Regions from separate parts of the Streptomyces sp. 142MFCol3.1 genome, predicted to be linked through region 2. Evidence: riboswitches for the same ligand, from Rfam matches in the RefSeq annotation. Region 2 holds a riboswitch; each other region holds the start of a gene.
What was found. A riboswitch is a leader RNA that binds a small molecule or an ion and turns the genes downstream of it on or off. The one in region 2 is predicted to bind thiamine pyrophosphate.
Positions count from the first base shown of each region.

Region 1: linked by a shared signal. The riboswitch ahead of H305_RS0123065 (thiamine ABC transporter substrate-binding protein) and the one ahead of thiC (phosphomethylpyrimidine synthase ThiC) in region 2 are both predicted to bind thiamine pyrophosphate.
Region 3: linked by a shared signal. The riboswitch ahead of thiO (glycine oxidase ThiO) and the one ahead of thiC (phosphomethylpyrimidine synthase ThiC) in region 2 are both predicted to bind thiamine pyrophosphate.

Region 1 covers NZ_AUKV01000015.1:132,061-137,754, forward strand. The annotation lists gene rlmN (23S rRNA (adenine(2503)-C(2))-methyltransferase RlmN) at 239-1,345, shown strand; TPP riboswitch at 1,561-1,666, shown strand; gene H305_RS0123065 (thiamine ABC transporter substrate-binding protein) at 1,744-2,844, shown strand; gene H305_RS0123070 (ABC transporter permease) at 2,988-4,598, shown strand; gene H305_RS0123075 (ABC transporter ATP-binding protein) at 4,601-5,632, shown strand.
Region 2 covers NZ_AUKV01000026.1:54,102-59,795, forward strand. The annotation lists gene H305_RS0132135 (VWA domain-containing protein) at 1-218, opposite strand, end outside; gene thiC (phosphomethylpyrimidine synthase ThiC) at 388-2,208, opposite strand; TPP riboswitch at 2,201-2,357, opposite strand; gene H305_RS0132145 (YibE/F family protein) at 2,429-3,967, shown strand; gene H305_RS0132150 (SsgA family sporulation/cell division regulator) at 4,025-4,462, opposite strand; gene H305_RS0132155 (IclR family transcriptional regulator) at 4,563-5,471, opposite strand; gene H305_RS0132160 (DUF5326 family protein) at 5,686-5,694, opposite strand, start outside.
Region 3 covers NZ_AUKV01000019.1:163,813-169,506, reverse strand. The annotation lists gene H305_RS0127245 (thiazole synthase) at 1-639, opposite strand, end outside; gene thiS (sulfur carrier protein ThiS) at 643-843, opposite strand; gene thiO (glycine oxidase ThiO) at 840-2,000, opposite strand; TPP riboswitch at 1,998-2,110, opposite strand; gene H305_RS47185 (hypothetical protein) at 2,163-2,567, shown strand; gene H305_RS0127225 (NAD(P)/FAD-dependent oxidoreductase) at 2,596-3,816, shown strand; gene H305_RS0127220 (Rv2175c family DNA-binding protein) at 4,081-4,446, shown strand; gene thiE (thiamine phosphate synthase) at 4,533-5,192, shown strand; gene metF (methylenetetrahydrofolate reductase [NAD(P)H]) at 5,411-5,694, shown strand, end outside.

The DNA.
Region 1 (5,694 bases), on a different contig from region 2:
CCGCAGCTGTTTCGCTGATCTCCCTCGCATCCACGACTACGGACGGTGGTAGCAGTCGACGACCGTGCATCGCTCGGGGTGGATCGAACTGCTTCAGCAGTGATCACGGCAGTCGGGCCCTGGTCCGTCCCCGGGCCGTGCGAGGTCGACCAAGGCTGACAGACGGCACCCATGGGTGACCGCCCCCACCCCGCTCTGGCCTGGGCCGGTGGAGTTGATCTGCGACACTGAAAGGGTTATGCCGAAGCCCGGAGAACTCACTTTCGTTGCCCCGCGCGGAGCCAAGAAGCCGCCGCGGCACCTTGCCGATCTCACGCCCGCCGAGCGCAAAGAGGCTGTCGCCGCCATCGGCGAGAAGCCGTTTCGCGCCAAGCAGCTCTCGCAGCACTACTTCGCGCGGTTCGCGCACGACCCCGCGGAGTGGACGGACATCCCGGCCGCGTCGCGCGGCAAGCTCCAGGAAGCGCTGCTTCCCGAGCTGATGACCGTCGTGCGGCACCTGTCCACCGACCAGGACACCACCCGCAAGACCCTGTGGCGGCTCTTCGACGGCACGCTCGTCGAGTCCGTGCTGATGCGGTACCCGGACCGGGTGACCATGTGCATCAGCTCCCAGGCCGGCTGCGGGATGAACTGCCCGTTCTGCGCCACCGGCCAGGCCGGCCTCGACCGGAACCTGTCGACCGGCGAGATCGTGCACCAGATCGTGGACGGCATGCGCGCCCTCAGGGAGGGTGAGATCCCGGGCGGCCCGGCGCGGCTGAGCAACATCGTCTTCATGGGCATGGGCGAGCCGCTCGCCAACTACAAGCGGGTGGTCGGAGCGATCCGTGCCCTCACCGACCCCGAGCCGGACGGGCTCGGACTCTCGCAGCGCGGCATCACCGTGTCGACGGTGGGACTGGTCCCCGCCATCCACCGGTTCGCCGACGAGGGCTTCAAGTGCCGGCTGGCCATCTCGCTGCACGCACCCGACGACGAGCTGCGCGACACGCTCGTGCCCGTCAACACGCGGTGGAAGGTGCGCGAGGTGCTGGACGCCGGCTGGGAGTACGCGGCCAAGTCCGGGCGCCGTCTGTCCATCGAGTACGCCCTCATCCGCGACATCAACGACCAGGCATGGCGCGGTGACCGGCTCGGGCGGCTGCTCAAGGGCAAGCCGGTGCACGTCAACCTCATCCCGCTGAACCCGACCCCGGGATCGAAGTGGACCGCCTCGCGGCCCGAGGACGAGAAGGCGTTCGTCGATGCGATCGCCGCCCACGGCGTGCCGGTGACCGTCCGGGACACCCGCGGTCAGGAGATCGACGGGGCGTGCGGACAGCTCGCGGCCACCGAGCGTTAGACCTCGGGCACGACGGCGGCCCGGCCACCGGGCGCGCCACGATCCGGGCCGCGGGGCGCCGCGATCCGGGTGGTCGGGCGCGCCACGATGCGGGCCGCCGGGCGGCACGCCGGCCGCCGCGCGACGACCCCGGAGGCCGGGCGTCGGCCCCGCGGTCACCGCGCGTCGGGCCCGCAGGCGTCAGACGGTACGCTGAGGTCTGTACGTACATCTTCATATTCCGACAGGGGAGCGCCACAGCGCTGAGAGTGCGGGACAGACCGCAGACCCTCTGAACCTTGCCCAGGTCATTCTGGGTAGGAAGTTCGGTCACCACTCAAGCTGTTGCGCCCTGCCCGGGAACTGTCAGAGGTCCCGGGCAGGGCCGCGTCTCTTCCTGGTCACCCAGGAGGAAATCAGTGAGCACCACCAGGAAGTTCGCAGCCGTGGCCGTAGGCCTGGGCCTGGTCACGCTGTCCGCGTGCGGGTCGTCGGGCGGCGGCGGCTCGGCGGACCCGAAGACCGTCACGCTCGTCAGCCACGACTCGTGGGCCGTGTCGAAGAGCGTGCTCAAGGACTTCGAGAAGCAGTCCGGCTACAAGGTCAGGGTCCTCAAGGACGGTGACGCCGGGCAGGCCGTGAACAAGGCGATCCTCACCAAGGACAACCCGCAGGGCGACGTCTTCTTCGGCGTCGACAACACCCTGCTCTCCCGCGCCCTCGACAACGGGCTCTTCCAGCCGTACGAGGCGAAGGGATCGGACCAGGTGCTTCCGCGGTACCGCGTCGATCAGGGCAAGCACCGGGCCACTCCCGTCGACTCGGGCGACATCTGCGTCAACTACGACAAGGCCTACTTCAGCGAGCACAAGCTGACGCCCCCGCAGTCCTTCGACGACCTGATCAAGCCCGAGTACAAGAACCTCCTCGTCACCGAGAACGCGTCCACGTCCTCGCCCGGCCTCGGCTTCCTGCTGGGCACCGCCGCGAAGTACGGCGACGGGGACACCTCCGGCTCGAACGGGGGAGGCTGGCAGGACTACTGGAAGAAGCTCAAGGCCAACGGCGTGAAGGTCGTCGACGGCTGGGAGCAGGCCTACGACGAGGAGTTCTCCGGGTCCGCCGGCGGCAAGAAGGCCGAGGGCGACCGGCCGCTGGTCGTCTCGTACGCCTCGTCCCCGCCCGCCGAGGTGATCTACGCCAGCCCGAAGCCGAAGACGGCGCCCACCGGGGTCGCCACCGGCACCTGCTTCCGCCAGGTCGAGTACGCGGGGCTGCTGAGCAACGCCCAGAACGCCAAGGGCGGCAGGGCGCTCATCGACTTCATGCTCACCGAGGAGTTCCAGGACGACATGCCGCTGAACATGTTCGTCTACCCGGTGCGGGAAGCCGCCCAGGTGCCCGCGGAGTTCGACCGGTACGGCCCGCAGGCCAAGAACCCCGAGACCATGGCGCCCGACAGGATCGCCGCCAACCGTGACCAGTGGGTCAAGTCGTGGACCTCGCTCGTACTGAAGTAGCCGACGCGTCCGAAGCCGCGGCCAAGGCGCCGACGCCCCGGGAGACCGGGAGCGGGCGGCACGGAGGCGGCGGCTTCGGAGGCGAGGGACGCGGCCGACGCCGCGGGGCCGGCGGGCGCGCGAACGCGGCCCGGCTCGGCCTCATGGCCGTGCCCGTCGCGTTCTTCGCCGTCTTCTTCGCCTACCCCGTCGCCGCCATCGTGGCCCGCGGTCTGAAGACCGACGGGCAGTGGAGGCTGGGGCGGATCGCGGACGTGCTCACGCAGTCCGACGTCCGGCACGTGCTCTGGTTCACCACCTGGCAGGCGCTCGCCTCGACGGCGCTCACGCTGCTGATCGCGCTCCCTGGCGCGTATGTGTTCGCGCGCTTCGATTTCAGGGGCAAGCAGGTCCTCAGAGCCGTGGTGACGGTGCCCTTCGTGCTGCCGACCGTCGTCGTCGGCACGGCGTTCCTGGCGCTGGTCGGCCGAGGCGGCCTGCTCGACGAGCTGTGGGGCGTGCGGCTCGACACCACGGTCTGGGCGATTCTGCTCGCGCACGTCTTCTTCAACTACGCGGTCGTCGTACGGACCGTCGGCGGGCTGTGGGCGCAGCTCGACCCCCGCCAGGAGGAGGCCGCGCGGATGCTCGGCGCCTCGCGGTTCGCGGCCTGGCGCAAGGTGACGTCTGCGGCGCTGAGCCCGGCCGTGGCCGCCGCCGCGCTCATGGTGTTCCTCTTCACCTTCACCTCCTTCGGCGTGGTGCAGATCCTCGGCGGCCCCACCTTCTCCACCCTCGAAGTCGAGATCTACCGGCAGACCTCGCAGATCTTCGACCTCGCCACCGCGGCGGTGCTGACGCTCATCCAGTTCGTGGCGGTGGGCGCGATCCTCGCCGTGCACGCCGGGACGGTGCGGCGCCGGGAGACCGCGCTGCGCCTGGTGGCCCCGGAGACGACCGTGCGCAGGCCGCGGGGAGCGGGCCAGTGGGCGCTGCTCTGGGGAGTGCTCGCGAGCGTCGCCGGCCTGCTCGTGCTCCCGCTCGGGGTGCTCGTCCAGCGTTCGCTCGACACCCCGGGCGGCCATGGGTTCGCCTACTACAGGGCGCTGGCCTCCGACGACGGAGGTGCCTTCCTCGTCGCGCCGGTCACGGCGATCGGCACCTCGCTGGAGTACGCCCTCGCCGCCACCGCGATCGCCGTCGTGATCGGCGGACTGGCGGCCGCCGCCCTCACCCGCCGTGACGCGGGCCGTCTCGTGCGGGGCTTCGACGCGCTGCTCATGCTGCCGCTCGGCGTCTCCGCCGTGACGGTCGGTTTCGGATTCCTCATCGCGCTCGACGAACCGCCGTTGGACCTGCGGAGCAGCTGGATCCTGGTGCCACTCGCGCAGGCGCTGGTCGGGGTCCCCTTCGTGGTGCGGACGATGCTGCCCGTGCTGCGGGCGGTGGACGGACGGCTGCGCGAGGCGGCGGCCGTGCTCGGGGCCTCGCCCTGGCGGGTGTGGCGCGAGGTCGACCTGCCGCTGGTGCGGCGGGCGCTGCTGATCGCGGCCGGGTTCGCCTTCGCCGTGTCGCTCGGCGAGTTCGGGGCGACCGTGTTCATCGCGCGGCCGGACAACCCGACGCTGCCGGTCGCGGTGGCACGTCTGCTGGGGCGGGCGGGCGATCTCAACTACGGCCAGGCGATGGCCCTTTCGACGATCTTGATGGTGGTGTGTGCGGTGGCGCTGCTGCTCCTGGAGCGGGTACGGACGGACCGGACGGGGGAGTTCTGACCATGCTCGAACTCGCAGGCGCGACCGTGCGCTTCGGCGCGCGGGCCGCGCTCGACGCCGTCGGTCTCGACGTGGCGGAGCACGAGATCGTCTGCGTGCTGGGCCCGAGCGGCAGCGGCAAGTCGACACTGCTCCGGGTCGTCGCGGGACTTCAGGTGCTGGACGCCGGGCGGGTGTGCCTGGACGGCCGGGATCTCGGCGGTGTCCCCGCGCACAAGCGGGGCGTGGGCCTGATGTTCCAGGATCACCAGCTGTTCCCGCAGCGGGACGTGGGCGGCAACGTCGCTTTCGGGCTGCGGATGCATGGCGCACCGAGGAGTGAACAGGTCGCACGGGTACGGGAGTTGCTGGAGCTCGTCGGCCTTCCGGGGGCCGCGTCCAGGCCCGTCGGGGAGCTGTCCGGCGGTGAGCAGCAGCGGGTCGCGCTGGCCCGCGCGCTCGCCCCGCGCCCTCGTCTGCTGATGCTGGACGAGCCCCTCGGCCAGCTGGACCGATCCCTGCGCGAGCGGCTCGTCGTCGAACTGCGCCAGCTGTTCGGTGAGTTGGGCACGACGGTGCTGGCCGTCACGCACGACCAGGGCGAGGCCTTCGCGCTGGCCGACCGGGTCGTGGTGATGCGGGACGGCCGCATCGCCCAGTCCGGTACGCCGCTGGAGGTCTGGCAGCGCCCCGCGGACGCCTTCGTGGCCCGCTTCCTCGGCTTCGACAACGTCGTCGAGGCGACGGTGAGCGGCGAGGCCGCGGACACGCCGTGGGGCAAGGTGCCGGTCCCGCAGGGCTCCCGGCAGGGGGCCGGCACGCTCCTCGTACGGCCCGCGGGCGTACGGCTCGTGGACCGCGCCGACGGGCTGCGCTGCACCGTCGCCGCACGCACCTTCCGGGGCACCCATGTCGCCGTACAGCTGCAACCGCAGGGCGCGCCGCGGCTCGAGGCGGCGTGCGCGCTGCGCGACGCGCCGGCGCCCGGTGACGTGGTCGGAGTGGCGTTCGACGCCGCCGAGATCGCCGTGCTCGGGGGGCCGGGCGGCGCGTAGGGTGCGCCGCGCGCCGTCGCCCGGACACCGATCCCCTGCGCCGTCGGCCGCCCCGCGGAAAG
Region 2 (5,694 bases):
TGCCGCTTCCCGAGGTGACGCACGGCGCCGGAGGCGTGCTGGGGCTGGTTGTAGAAGACGAAGTCCCCGTCGTCCCTCACCCGTCCGTCCGCCCCGAGCAGGAGCGCCGAGGCATCGGCGTCCGGCGCACCGGGCCCGGCGGACCAACCGAGCACGACCTGCACGGCCTCGGCGGCCACGGGAAGATTGGCGCCTTTGCTCATGGATGTGGCTGTCATGGGCCCAGTCTGCCAACTGAACCCGTCCCCGGGAGCGGCCCGTACGCACACCCGTGCTCATCGGACAGCCCGGGACCTTCTGCCGGCCGAAGACGCGCCAGACCACGAGCGGGAGACGGCCCTTCCCTCCTTCGGGAGGGAAGGGCCGCTCGGCAGGAACCTCGTCGGATCAGTCCGCGATCGGCAGATAGACCCGGTTGCCGCTGGACGCGAACTCCTTCGACTTCTGGAGCATCCCCTCGGCGATCTCCTCCGGAGAAGCCCCCTCGGCCGCCGCGCCACCGAATCGCTCGGTGATGTTCTGGCTGATCTTCATCGAGCAGAACTTCGGCCCGCACATGGAGCAGAAGTGGGCCGTCTTGGCGGGCTCGGCCGGCAGCGTCTCGTCGTGGAACTCGCGTGCCGTGTCCGGGTCGAGCGCCAGGTTGAACTGATCCTCCCACCGGAACTCGAAGCGGGCGTCGGACAGCGCGTCGTCCCACTCCTGTGCACCCGGGTGCCCCTTGGCGAGGTCGGCGGCATGAGCGGCGATCTTGTAGGTGATGACACCGGTCTTGACGTCGTCGCGGTTGGGCAGGCCCAGGTGCTCCTTGGGTGTGACGTAGCAGAGCATGGCCGTGCCCCACCAGGCGATCATCGCGGCGCCGATACCGGAGGTGATGTGGTCGTACGCCGGCGCGACGTCCGTGGTCAGCGGGCCGAGCGTATAGAACGGAGCCTCATCGCAGATCTCCTGCTGAAGGTCGATGTTCTCCTTGATCTTGTGCATCGGGACATGTCCCGGGCCCTCGATCATGGTCTGAACATTGAAACGCTTGGCGACCGTGTTGAGTTCCCCGAGCGTGCGCAACTCCGCGAACTGCGCCTCGTCGTTGGCGTCCGCGATCGAGCCCGGACGAAGGCCGTCGCCCAGCGAGTACGTGACGTCGTACGCGGCGAGGATCTCGCAGAGCTCCTCGAAGTTCTCGTACAGGAACGACTCCTTGTGGTGCGCGAGGCACCACGCGGCCATGATGGAGCCGCCGCGCGAGACGATGCCGGTCTTGCGGTTCGCGGTGAGCGGCACATACGGCAGCCGCACACCCGCGTGGACGGTCATGTAGTCCACGCCCTGCTCAGCCTGCTCGATGACCGTGTCCTTGTAGATGTCCCAGGTCAGTTCCTCGGCGCGGCCGTCGACCTTCTCCAGTGCCTGGTAGAGCGGCACGGTGCCGATGGGCACGGGGGAGTTGCGCAGCACCCACTCGCGGGTGGTGTGGATGTTGCGGCCGGTGGACAGGTCCATGACCGTGTCCGCGCCCCAGCGGGTCGCCCAGGTCATCTTCTCGACCTCCTCCTCGATGGAGGAAGTGACCGCCGAATTGCCGATGTTGGCGTTGACCTTCACCAGGAACCGCTTGCCGATGATCATCGGCTCGATCTCCGGGTGGTTGACGTTCGCGGGAAGCACCGCGCGCCCCGCGGCGATCTCCTCGCGTACGGCCTCGGGCTCGACGTTCTCGCGGACCGCCACGAACTCCATCTCGGGCGTGATCTCGCCCCGGCGGGCGTACGCGAGCTGCGTGACCGCCTGCCCGTCCCGGCCCCGGCGCGGCTGCCGCGGCCTGCCGGGGAAGACGGCGTCGAGGTTGCGCAGGCCCCCGCGCGTTGAGGTGTGCTTGATCCCGTCGTCCTCGGGACGGACGGGGCGGCCCGCGTATTCCTCGGTGTCGCCGCGGGCGATGATCCAGTTCTCCCGCAGGGGCGCCAGACCCCTGCGCACATCGGTGTCGACGGTTGGATCGGTGTACGGGCCGGAGGTGTCGTACAACGTGACGGACTGCCCGTTGGTGAGGTGCACCTGACGGACCGGCACCCGTACGTCGGGGCGCGGACCCCCGACGTACCCCTTGTGCCAGCCGATGGACTTCCCGGCCTCGCCGTTCGAGGACGGGGAAGGAGCCCCGTCCGTCTGGCTGGAGGCAGGCGTGCGTACGTCCTTGTCGGTCATGAGACCTACTCCCTACGCCGGCATTACCCGGTAACAGGTTCGGCGGTCGACGCAGCGGCTTCCGTCCGTCGATGTTTCATGTGAAACATCGCTGAGGCGGAGGTCAGCGCCCTCTCAGCCCGGTGCTCCGAGCTCCCGCGTGTGCAAAGGTGCCTCCACGCTAGCGTCATATCTGGCGCGGTGAACAGAGGGCCCCTGCCGCTCTTGCGATGATCGGTCGGTGACCACGACGCAGCAGTCCCCGTTCCCACCGTCCGAGCCGCCCCGCGGTGCAGGCTCCGGCGACGGCCACCGGCATGGCTCCGGTGACGGCTCCGGACTCGGATCCGACGGTGGCCGTGGACCAGGCGCCGGCCATGGCCACGGTCCCGGCAACGGGCGCGGCGGCGGTCCGGGTGACGGCCACGGCAACAGTCCTGACGGAGGGCACGCACACGGCCCCGGCGGAGGCCACGGCCACTCGCACAGTCACAGCCACAGCCCGGCCGCGCCCGTCTCACGCCACCTGCGCAAGGTCATCGCCGCGGTGCTGATCCCCTTCGCGGCAGCGGTCGTTGTGGGTCTCCTGGTGCTCTGGCCCGGTGGCGCTCCGTCCCACGAGCGGACCGGCGTCGGCTTCGACCGGCAGACACAACAGGCGACGGTCACCCAGGTCGACGAAGTGGACTGCAAGTCGGTGAACGCCGCGGGGCAGGCGCCGACCGGCGACAACTCCACCGCCCAGGGTTCGTCCACGCAGCAGCGGGCGAAGGGAGGGTGCAAGAAGGCCACGATCCGGATCGACACCGGCAAGGACAAGGGCCGCACGTTCACGGAGATCGTCCAGCCCGACCAGACACGGCAGTTGCACGAGGGACAGAAGGTCGTCGTCGCGTACGAGCCGTCCGCGCCGAAGGACCTCCAGTACTCGGTCACCGACGTCAACCGGAAGTTCCCCCTGACCCTGCTGGCCGGGATCTTCGCGATCGTCGTAGTGGTCGTGGGCCGGATGCGCGGCGTCATGGCGCTGGTCGCGCTGGCCATCAGCTTCCTGATCCTGACGTTCTTCATCCTGCCGGCGATCCTGGAGGGCTCGAACCCGCTGATCGTGGCGGTCGTCGGCTCCAGCGCCATCATGCTGATCGCCCTCTACGTGTGTCATGGCCTCTCGGCCCGCACATCGGTGGCCGTCATCGGCACGCTGCTCTCGCTGGTGCTGATCGGTGTGCTCGGCTCGGCCTTCATCGGATGGGCGGCGCTGACCGGCAACACCGACGACAACACCGGCCTGATCCATGGCCTGTATCCGTCCATCGACATGAGCGGTCTGCTGCTCGCGGGCGTCATCATCGGTTCGCTCGGTGTCCTCGACGACGTGACCGTCACACAGACGTCCGCGGTCTGGGAGCTGCACGAGGCGAATCCGACGATGGGCTGGCGCGGCCTGTACCGCGCGGGCATCCGCATCGGCCGTGACCACATCGCGTCGGTCGTCAACACCCTCGTCCTCGCCTACGCGGGCGCCGCGCTGCCGCTGCTGCTGCTCTTCTCGATCGCGCAGAGCAGCGTGGCCACGGTGGCCAACAGCGAACTCGTCGCCGAGGAGATCGTGCGCACCCTGATCGGCTCGATCGGACTGGTCGCCTCCGTGCCGGTGACCACGGCGCTGGCCGCCCTGGTCGTGGCCGCCGACCGCCCCGAGGCCGCGCAGAGCGTGCCCGAGCCCGCCAGGGCCCGGACGCCGATGCGCGGCGGTGGCGGTCGCCGCCGTAAGCGCTGAGACCGTCGGCCGGCCGCACCGACGGTGAGGAAGCGTTACTCCACTTGAGGATGCGGATCAGCCCGCGCTCTGCTCCTCCGCCAGAATGCGGTCGAGGGCCTCGTCGAGATGCGTGTCGAAGCCCGCCTGCGCACGCTCCTGCCCGAGCGGCACCAGCTTGTCGGTGCGGTCGAGGAACGCGACGAGCGGCGCGGCGCCGGACCGGAACAGCGCGTGGTCACAACCCACCTGAAGGCGGATCAGGACCTCGCCGAGGGACTCCGGGTCGGCCGGCGCGATGCGCACATCACCGTCACCGCACGGGCGCCCCACACCGTCGATCAGCAATTCCCGTCCGAACGCCCAGGTCACCGGCGCATCGCCAGGCAGATGGAAGGTCAGCCGGACCGCGTACGGATCACAGGTCTCGTATCGCAGTTCCACAGGAATGCGGAAAGAGAGCTCCTCCGACACGAGGAAGCTCATCATGACCTCTGCCTGTACCGACTCGCGCATCGCCTACCCCGTCGTCTGCCGTCGCCCTGGCCAGGAATCGTCCCCCTGACACTGCTGGAATCTTGCAGAACGTGCACAAGAGATCACAAGGAGTGAGTTTTCAGATACTGATAGAGATCGCGAGTGTCCCTAGCATCCGGCCGATCTCACTCTGCAATCGGCGTGCGGCAGGTAGCAGCCGGTCTGCCTGATGGGAAGGGAGAGAAATGGCCATTGTCGCGGCCGTGCTGCCGGCGGTGATGGGGATAGCGGCGCAGACCGCGCCCAGCGCGTACTCCTGCCGCTCGACGACCGGCTCCATGCGCCCCGTCCGCTCCAGTCGCCGCAACAGGCTGTCGTTGTCACGCACCGTGTACGGGGTGATCGACTGCACCGGATAGCGGTCGAGGTGGTCGCGGCGGGCCTTGTCGTCCAACTGGGACAGCAGGCACTGACCGATCGCGTGGGCGTGGCCGGTCTCGCGGAAGTCGGCCCACTCCTCGACGGCGGGGGCGGCGGGGCTGTCGGCGACGCAGATGACGTCGATCTCGCCGTCCCGGTAGTTCGCGTAGTAGACGGGCACACCGATCTCATCGCGCCAGTGCGCCAGTGCGTCACTCATCGTGCTGCGACGTTTCTGCTGCGCTCCACTGCTGCTCAGCCGCTCGGCCGACTCTCCGAGGAAGAAGAGTCCCTTGTCCCGGCGCAGATAGCCCTCGTGGGCGAGGGTGCGCAGCAGGTGGTACGCCGTCGGCAGCGCGAGCCCGGCCTCCCGGGCCAGCTGCTTGGCGGGCGCCCCGTGCTCGCGTGAGGCCACCGCCTCCAGGAGCCGCATCGCGCGCTGCACCGAGCCGATAAGGGTGGTGGAGTTCGACTCCGCGGGCGGGTGCGCCGGCGGGAGGAGTGCGGCGCGGGTCTCGCCGGGGGTGGTCAGGGGCTGGGTCGGCGGAACGCGTGACGCCGTGGGTCCGCCCGACCGCTGGACGGGGGGAGCAGGTGATTCTGCGGGTGCGGTGTCAACCGTGGCCAAGGGGCACTCCCGAAGCGCGAGGGGAACCGCCCGTGCGGGGGAACACGGGAGGGGGCTGTGCGCTGCCCGCGGGGGTCGGCCCCGCGTCGAGCTCCGGACTTTAACCGTCTGTCACCGCTCGCAGACGGCCTCACCGGGAAACTTCCCTCGGGCGAGGGAACCTGGAGTTCCCTTTCCCGGCACACCCGTTACCCCCCGCTCACCCTCTCGCGTCTCACCAGTC
Region 3 (5,694 bases), on a different contig from region 2:
CGCCCGCGTCACGGCCGAGGCGAGCATCACACCCGAGCACCCCAGCTCCATGGCGAGCGCCGCGTCGGAGGCGGTCCCGGCGCCCGCGTCCAGGATGACCGGCACGCGCGCGTGCTCGGTGATCAACTGGAAGTTGTGCGGGTTGCGGATGCCGAGCCCGGAGCCGATGGGCGAGCCGAGCGGCATGATCGCGGCGCAGCCGACGTCCTCCAGCTTCCGCGCGAGCACGGGGTCGTCGTTCGTGTACGGGAGCACGGTGAACCCGTCGTCGACCAGGGTCTCCGCGGCGTCCAGCAGCTCGATCGGGTCGGGCAGCAGCGTGCGCTCGTCGGCGATGACCTCCAGTTTGACCAGGTCGGTGCCGAGCGCCTCGCGCGCGAGACGGGCGGTCAGCACGGCCTCGCCCGCGGTGAAGCAGCCCGCCGTGTTCGGCAGCACGCGAATGCCGAGCCGGTCGAGCACGGACAGGACGGAGCCGTGCACGGACGCGTCCACACGCCGCATCGCGACGGTCGTCAGCTCCGTGCCGGACGCCACGAGCGAGCGCTCCAGGACGTCGAGGCTGGGTGCCCCGCCCGTCCCCATGATCAGCCGGGACGAGAAGGACGTACCACCGAGGACCAGGGCATCGTCGGCCATCGGTCAGCCTCCCTGGACGGCGGTGAGGACTTCGACGCGGTCTCCCTCGGCCAGCGGCGTGAGCGGCCACTGCGTGCGCGGGACGACCGTTTCGTTGAGCGCGGCCGCCACCCCGGAGGGGGCGGCGGTGAGCGTGGCGACGAGCGCGTCGAGAGCGGTCCCCGCGGCGATCTGCCGCCGCACGCCGTTGACGAAGATGTTCATGCCGGCTGCTCCGTGAGGGCGGCGGCGAAGCGCCGCGGGGTGAAGGGGCGGGCCACGTCGGGAAGTTCGCCCGTGGTCAGGACGTGCGCCATGGCGTCACCGGTGACCGGGGTGAGCAGCACGCCGTTGCGGTAGTGGCCGGTGGCCAGCAGGAGGCCGTCCAGGCCGGTCGGGCCGATCAGCGGCGCGTTGTCCGGCGAGCCGGGGCGCAGCCCGGCGCGCGTCTCGGTGAGCGGCAGTTCGGTGATGCCGGGCACCAGCTCGTGCGCGTCGCGCAGCAGCTCGTACACACCGCCCGCGGTCACCGTGGTGTCCCAGCCCAGCTCCTCGCTGGTCGCGCCCACGACGAGCTCGCCGCTCTCCCGCGGCACCAGATAGACCTGGCTGCCCCGGACGACCGCACGGACCGTGCGGCTCAGGAACGGCGCGTACCGTTTCGGCACCGTCAGCCGCAGCACCTGCCCCTTCACGGGCCGCACGGGCGGCAGCACATCGTCGGGCACGCCCGCCAGACGCCCGCTCAGGCTCCCCGCGGCGAGCACCACCTGGCCCGCGGACAGTTCGGTGCCGTCCGTGGTCACGGCTCCCACGGCCCTGCCGCCTTCGACCCGCAGGCGCTCCGCCCACGTGCGGAGGAACACCACGTCGGCCCGCTCGCAGGCCGCGACCAGGGCGCCGGCGAGCCGGCGGGGGTCGATCTGGTGGTCGCCGTCGACCCGCAGGCCGCCGCGCACGCCGGGCGCGAGCATCGGCTCCAGACGGCGGCACTCACGGCCGCTCAGCCACTCCGACTCCAGCCCCGACCGGCGTTGCAGGGCGTGCAGTTCGCGCAGATGGGCGCGGTCGTCGGCGTCCAGGGCGACGGCGAGCGTGCCGCACCGGCGGTACCCCACGTCCTGGCCGCTCGCCTCGGTGAGTTCGGCGGCGAAGTCCGGATAACGGCGCGCCGAGGCCAGGTTGAGGCCCAGCAGGGTCTGCTCGCCGTAGTGCAGTTCGGTGACGGCGGCGAGCATTCCGGCCGCGACCTGCGCGGCCCCGCCGCCGGGCTCGGGGTCCACGATCGCGGTGGCCAGCCCGCGTTGCGCGGCCCGCCAGGCCGTGACCAGGCCGATGATCCCGCCCCCGATGACCAGGACGTCGGGCGTTCGTGACGACATGGGCGTCCAGCCCCTCCCTTCGCCGGCATGACCCGGATCAGGTTCGTACGGTCGGAGGCCGCCCAGCCTCCCTCTCAGCCCGGTGCGTCCGGGCTCCCGCGAGTGCTTTACGTTGGCCACCCTAGCCCTCCGTCACATGTCTCAGTAAGGGAGCCTCCGCCCATGGCCCGATCGCTCGACGGTGTCGTTCTCGCCCCTGTCGCCGACCAGGCACCGGGGCAGGTGGGCACCCGCACCCGCTTCGTCTACCACGAGCGGAACGGGGAGATCTGGGCCGAGTACGCGGGCGGCGATGTGGTACGCGGCCACCTCGTGGGTACCCGTGAGGGTGACCGTCTCGACTTCCGGTACGTACAGCTGGGGCGTACCGGCGGCACATCGTCGGGCCACTGCGTCTCCCGCGTGGTGGAGCTGCCCGACGGGCGGCTGCGCCTGGAGGAGACCTGGGAGTGGGAGTCGCAGGCGGGCAGCGGGACGAGCACGGTGGAGGAGGTCGCCCGGGTGGAGCATTCGCCGGCGGCGGACGAGCCGGTGTGGAACAGCTCACTGAGCACGTCCGCTGACTGACGAATCGTCAGGTGTCTATGGTGATCAGGTGAGCGAGCAGACGCAGGAGCGTACGAAGCGGCGGGTCGTCGTCGTGGGCGCGGGCATGGCCGGTGTCCAGACCGCGGTCGCCCTGCGCGAACAGGGTTTCACCGGCAGCGTCACCCTCATCGGCGCGGAGCCCCATCAGCCGTACGACCGGCCGCCGCTGTCCAAGGCCGTGCTGCTCGGCAAGTCCGAGGGTTCGGCCTTCGACGTCGACTTCGAGGCGCTGGACATCGAGCTCCAGCTCGGCTGCGAGGCGCTCGGCGTCCGCCCCGCCGACCACGAGCTGGACACCGAGGCGGGTCCGGTCCGGTACGACGTCCTGGTCATCGCGACCGGCGCGGAACCGATCCGGCTGCCCGGCGCCGAAGGGGTGCCCGGCGTCCATCTGCTGCGCACCCTCGACGACGCGGAACGGCTGCGTCCCGTCCTCGCCCGGCAGCACGACATCGTGGTCGTCGGGGCCGGCTGGATCGGCGCCGAGTTCGCCACGGCGGCGCGCGAGGCCGGCTGCAGGGTGACGGTCGTGGAGGCCGCCGACCGCCCTCTCGCCGGGGCGCTGCCCGCCGAAGTGGCCGCGCCGATGGCCGCCTGGTACGCGGACAGCGGGGCCGAGCTGCGCACCCACGCGCGCGTGGAGCGTGTCGAGCCTGGTGCCGTGGTGCTGGACGACGGCTCCCGGGTGCCCGCGGGCGCCGTGGTCGTCGGTGTCGGCGCCCGTCCGGCCACCGCGTGGCTCGCCGGCTCCGGCATCGAGCTGGGCGCCCATCGCGAGATCGTGGCCGACGACCACCTGCGCACCTCCCTGCCGGACGTCTACGCGGTCGGCGACTGCGCCTCCTTCCCGTCGGGCCGGTACGAGGACCGCCTCCTGGTCCACCACTGGGACAACGCCCTCCAGGGCCCGCGCACGGTCGCCGCGAACATCATCGGCGAGGCCCCCGCCGCGTACGACCCGGTCCCGTACTTCTGGTCCGAGCAGTTCGGCCGCTTCGTCCAGTACGTCGGGCACCACGCCCCCGACGACACGACCGTCTGGCGCGGCGACCCGTCCGGCACCGCGTGGACGGTCTGCTGGCTCCGCGACACCCGCCTGGTGGCCCTCCTGGCGGTGGGCCGCCCGAGGGATCTCGCCCAGGGCCGCAGGCTGATCGAGGCGGGCGCCGAGATGAGTCCGGAGCTCCTGGCGGATCCGGCCAGGCCCCTGAAGTCGGCGACCGCCTGACCGGACGGCCGCACCGGAGGCGAGCGGAGGCGCCGGGAGAGGCGCCGGGGCGGAGTTCTCGGGGCACGGCGGTCGCGCCTCGGCCTTCCGGCGGAGTGGCCGGACGCAGGGCGACACCCGGCGCGCGGCGGGTCGCCGGGGGTGCCGCAGGCGCGGGAGCCCGGGGCCGAACGGCGTGCGCGGAGCCATGGCGGAGCCGGACGGGGCGCGCGCCCGGACGGTGCCCGGGTACCGAGTGTCAGTCCGGGATGGCAGGCTTGTCCCGTGACCGAGATTGACGCAAAGATCGATGCTCTCGTCCCCGCCTGGCTCACCCTCCCCGACATCGCCGAACAGCTCGGCGTCGAGGTGACCCGCGTGCGGCAGCTGGTCAAGGAGGGCCAGCTGATCGCCGTACGCCGTGGTGAGAACCGCGCGCTGCACGTCCCCGCCGCCTTCATCGACGGGGACAAAGTGGTCAAGGGCCTTTCCGGCACCCTGACGCTGCTGCGGGACGACGGCTTCACCGACGAAGAGATGCTGGAGTGGCTCTTCACTCCCGACCCGACCCTGCCGGGTACTCCCGCGCAGGCCCTGAGCGAGAATCGCGGCACGGAGGTGAAGCGCCGCGCCCAGGCGCTCGCCGTCTGACCTGAACCGACCGTCCGGCGTACGGACCGCGGACCGCCAGCCCCTGGCCCCGTGGTCCGTACGCACCGACCACGGGGGACACACGCATGCCCGAGAACGCCGCGACCACCGCGCGCGCCCAGCTCGCCGACGCCCGTCTCTACCTCTGCACGGACGCCCGCAAGCGCCAGGGCGACCTCGCCGAGTTCCTCGACGCGGCTCTGGCGGGCGGCGTCGACATCGTGCAGCTGCGTGACAAGGGCATGGAGGCGGCCGAGGAACTGGAGCACCTCCAGGTCTTCGCGGAGGCCTGCGCCCGGCACGGCAAGCTCCTCGCGGTCAACGACCGGGCCGATGTGGCCCACGCCGCCCGTGCCGACGTGCTCCACCTGGGGCAGGGCGACCTTCCGGTCCCGGCGGCCCGCGCCGTCCTCGGCGACGACGTGCTGATAGGCCGTTCCACGCACGCCGAGTCCGAGGCTTCGGCCGCCGCCGTCCAGGAGGGCGTGGACTACTTCTGCACCGGCCCCTGCTGGCCGACGCCCACCAAGCCCGGCCGCCACGCACCCGGCCTCGACCTGGTCAGGCACACGGCGACGCTCGGCACCGACCGCCCCTGGTTCGCCATCGGCGGCATCGACCTCGGCAACCTCGACGAGGTGCTCGACGCGGGCGCCCGCCGGGTCGTCGTGGTCCGGGCGATCACCGAGGCGGACGACCCGGGCGCGGCTGCGGGGGAGTTCGCGAAGCGACTGCGCGGCGCGTAGGCGCGAGCGTCCGGCACGGCGCCGTCCGGTGTCCCGGCGCCGCGGGGACGCCGTTCTGCGTTCCGGCCGTGCCGGGGAGCCGTCCCGCGTCCCGTTCGCGGCACGGTCCGCGGGCGCTGTCCGCGGGATCTGTCCGAGGGGTGGACAAGAAGTCGACAGATCGGACATTTTGTGTCGGTCCGGTTGGGGTACCGGCGCCCCCTGGCTAACCTGCCGGTATGGCCCTCGGATCTGCCTCCACCAGGACTGATCGCGCACGCACCGTGCGCGACATGCTCGCGACCGGCAAGGCGACGTACTCGTTCGAGTTCTCCGCGCCGAAGACTCCCAAGGGCGAGCGGAACCTGTGGAACGCGCTCCGCCGGGTCGAGGCTGTCGCGCCCGACTTCGTCTCCGTGACCTACGGGGCGGGCGGCTCCACGCGTGCGGGCACCGTCAAGGAGACCCAGCAGATCGTCGTCGACACCACGCTCACCCCGGTCGCCCACCTCACCGCCGTCAA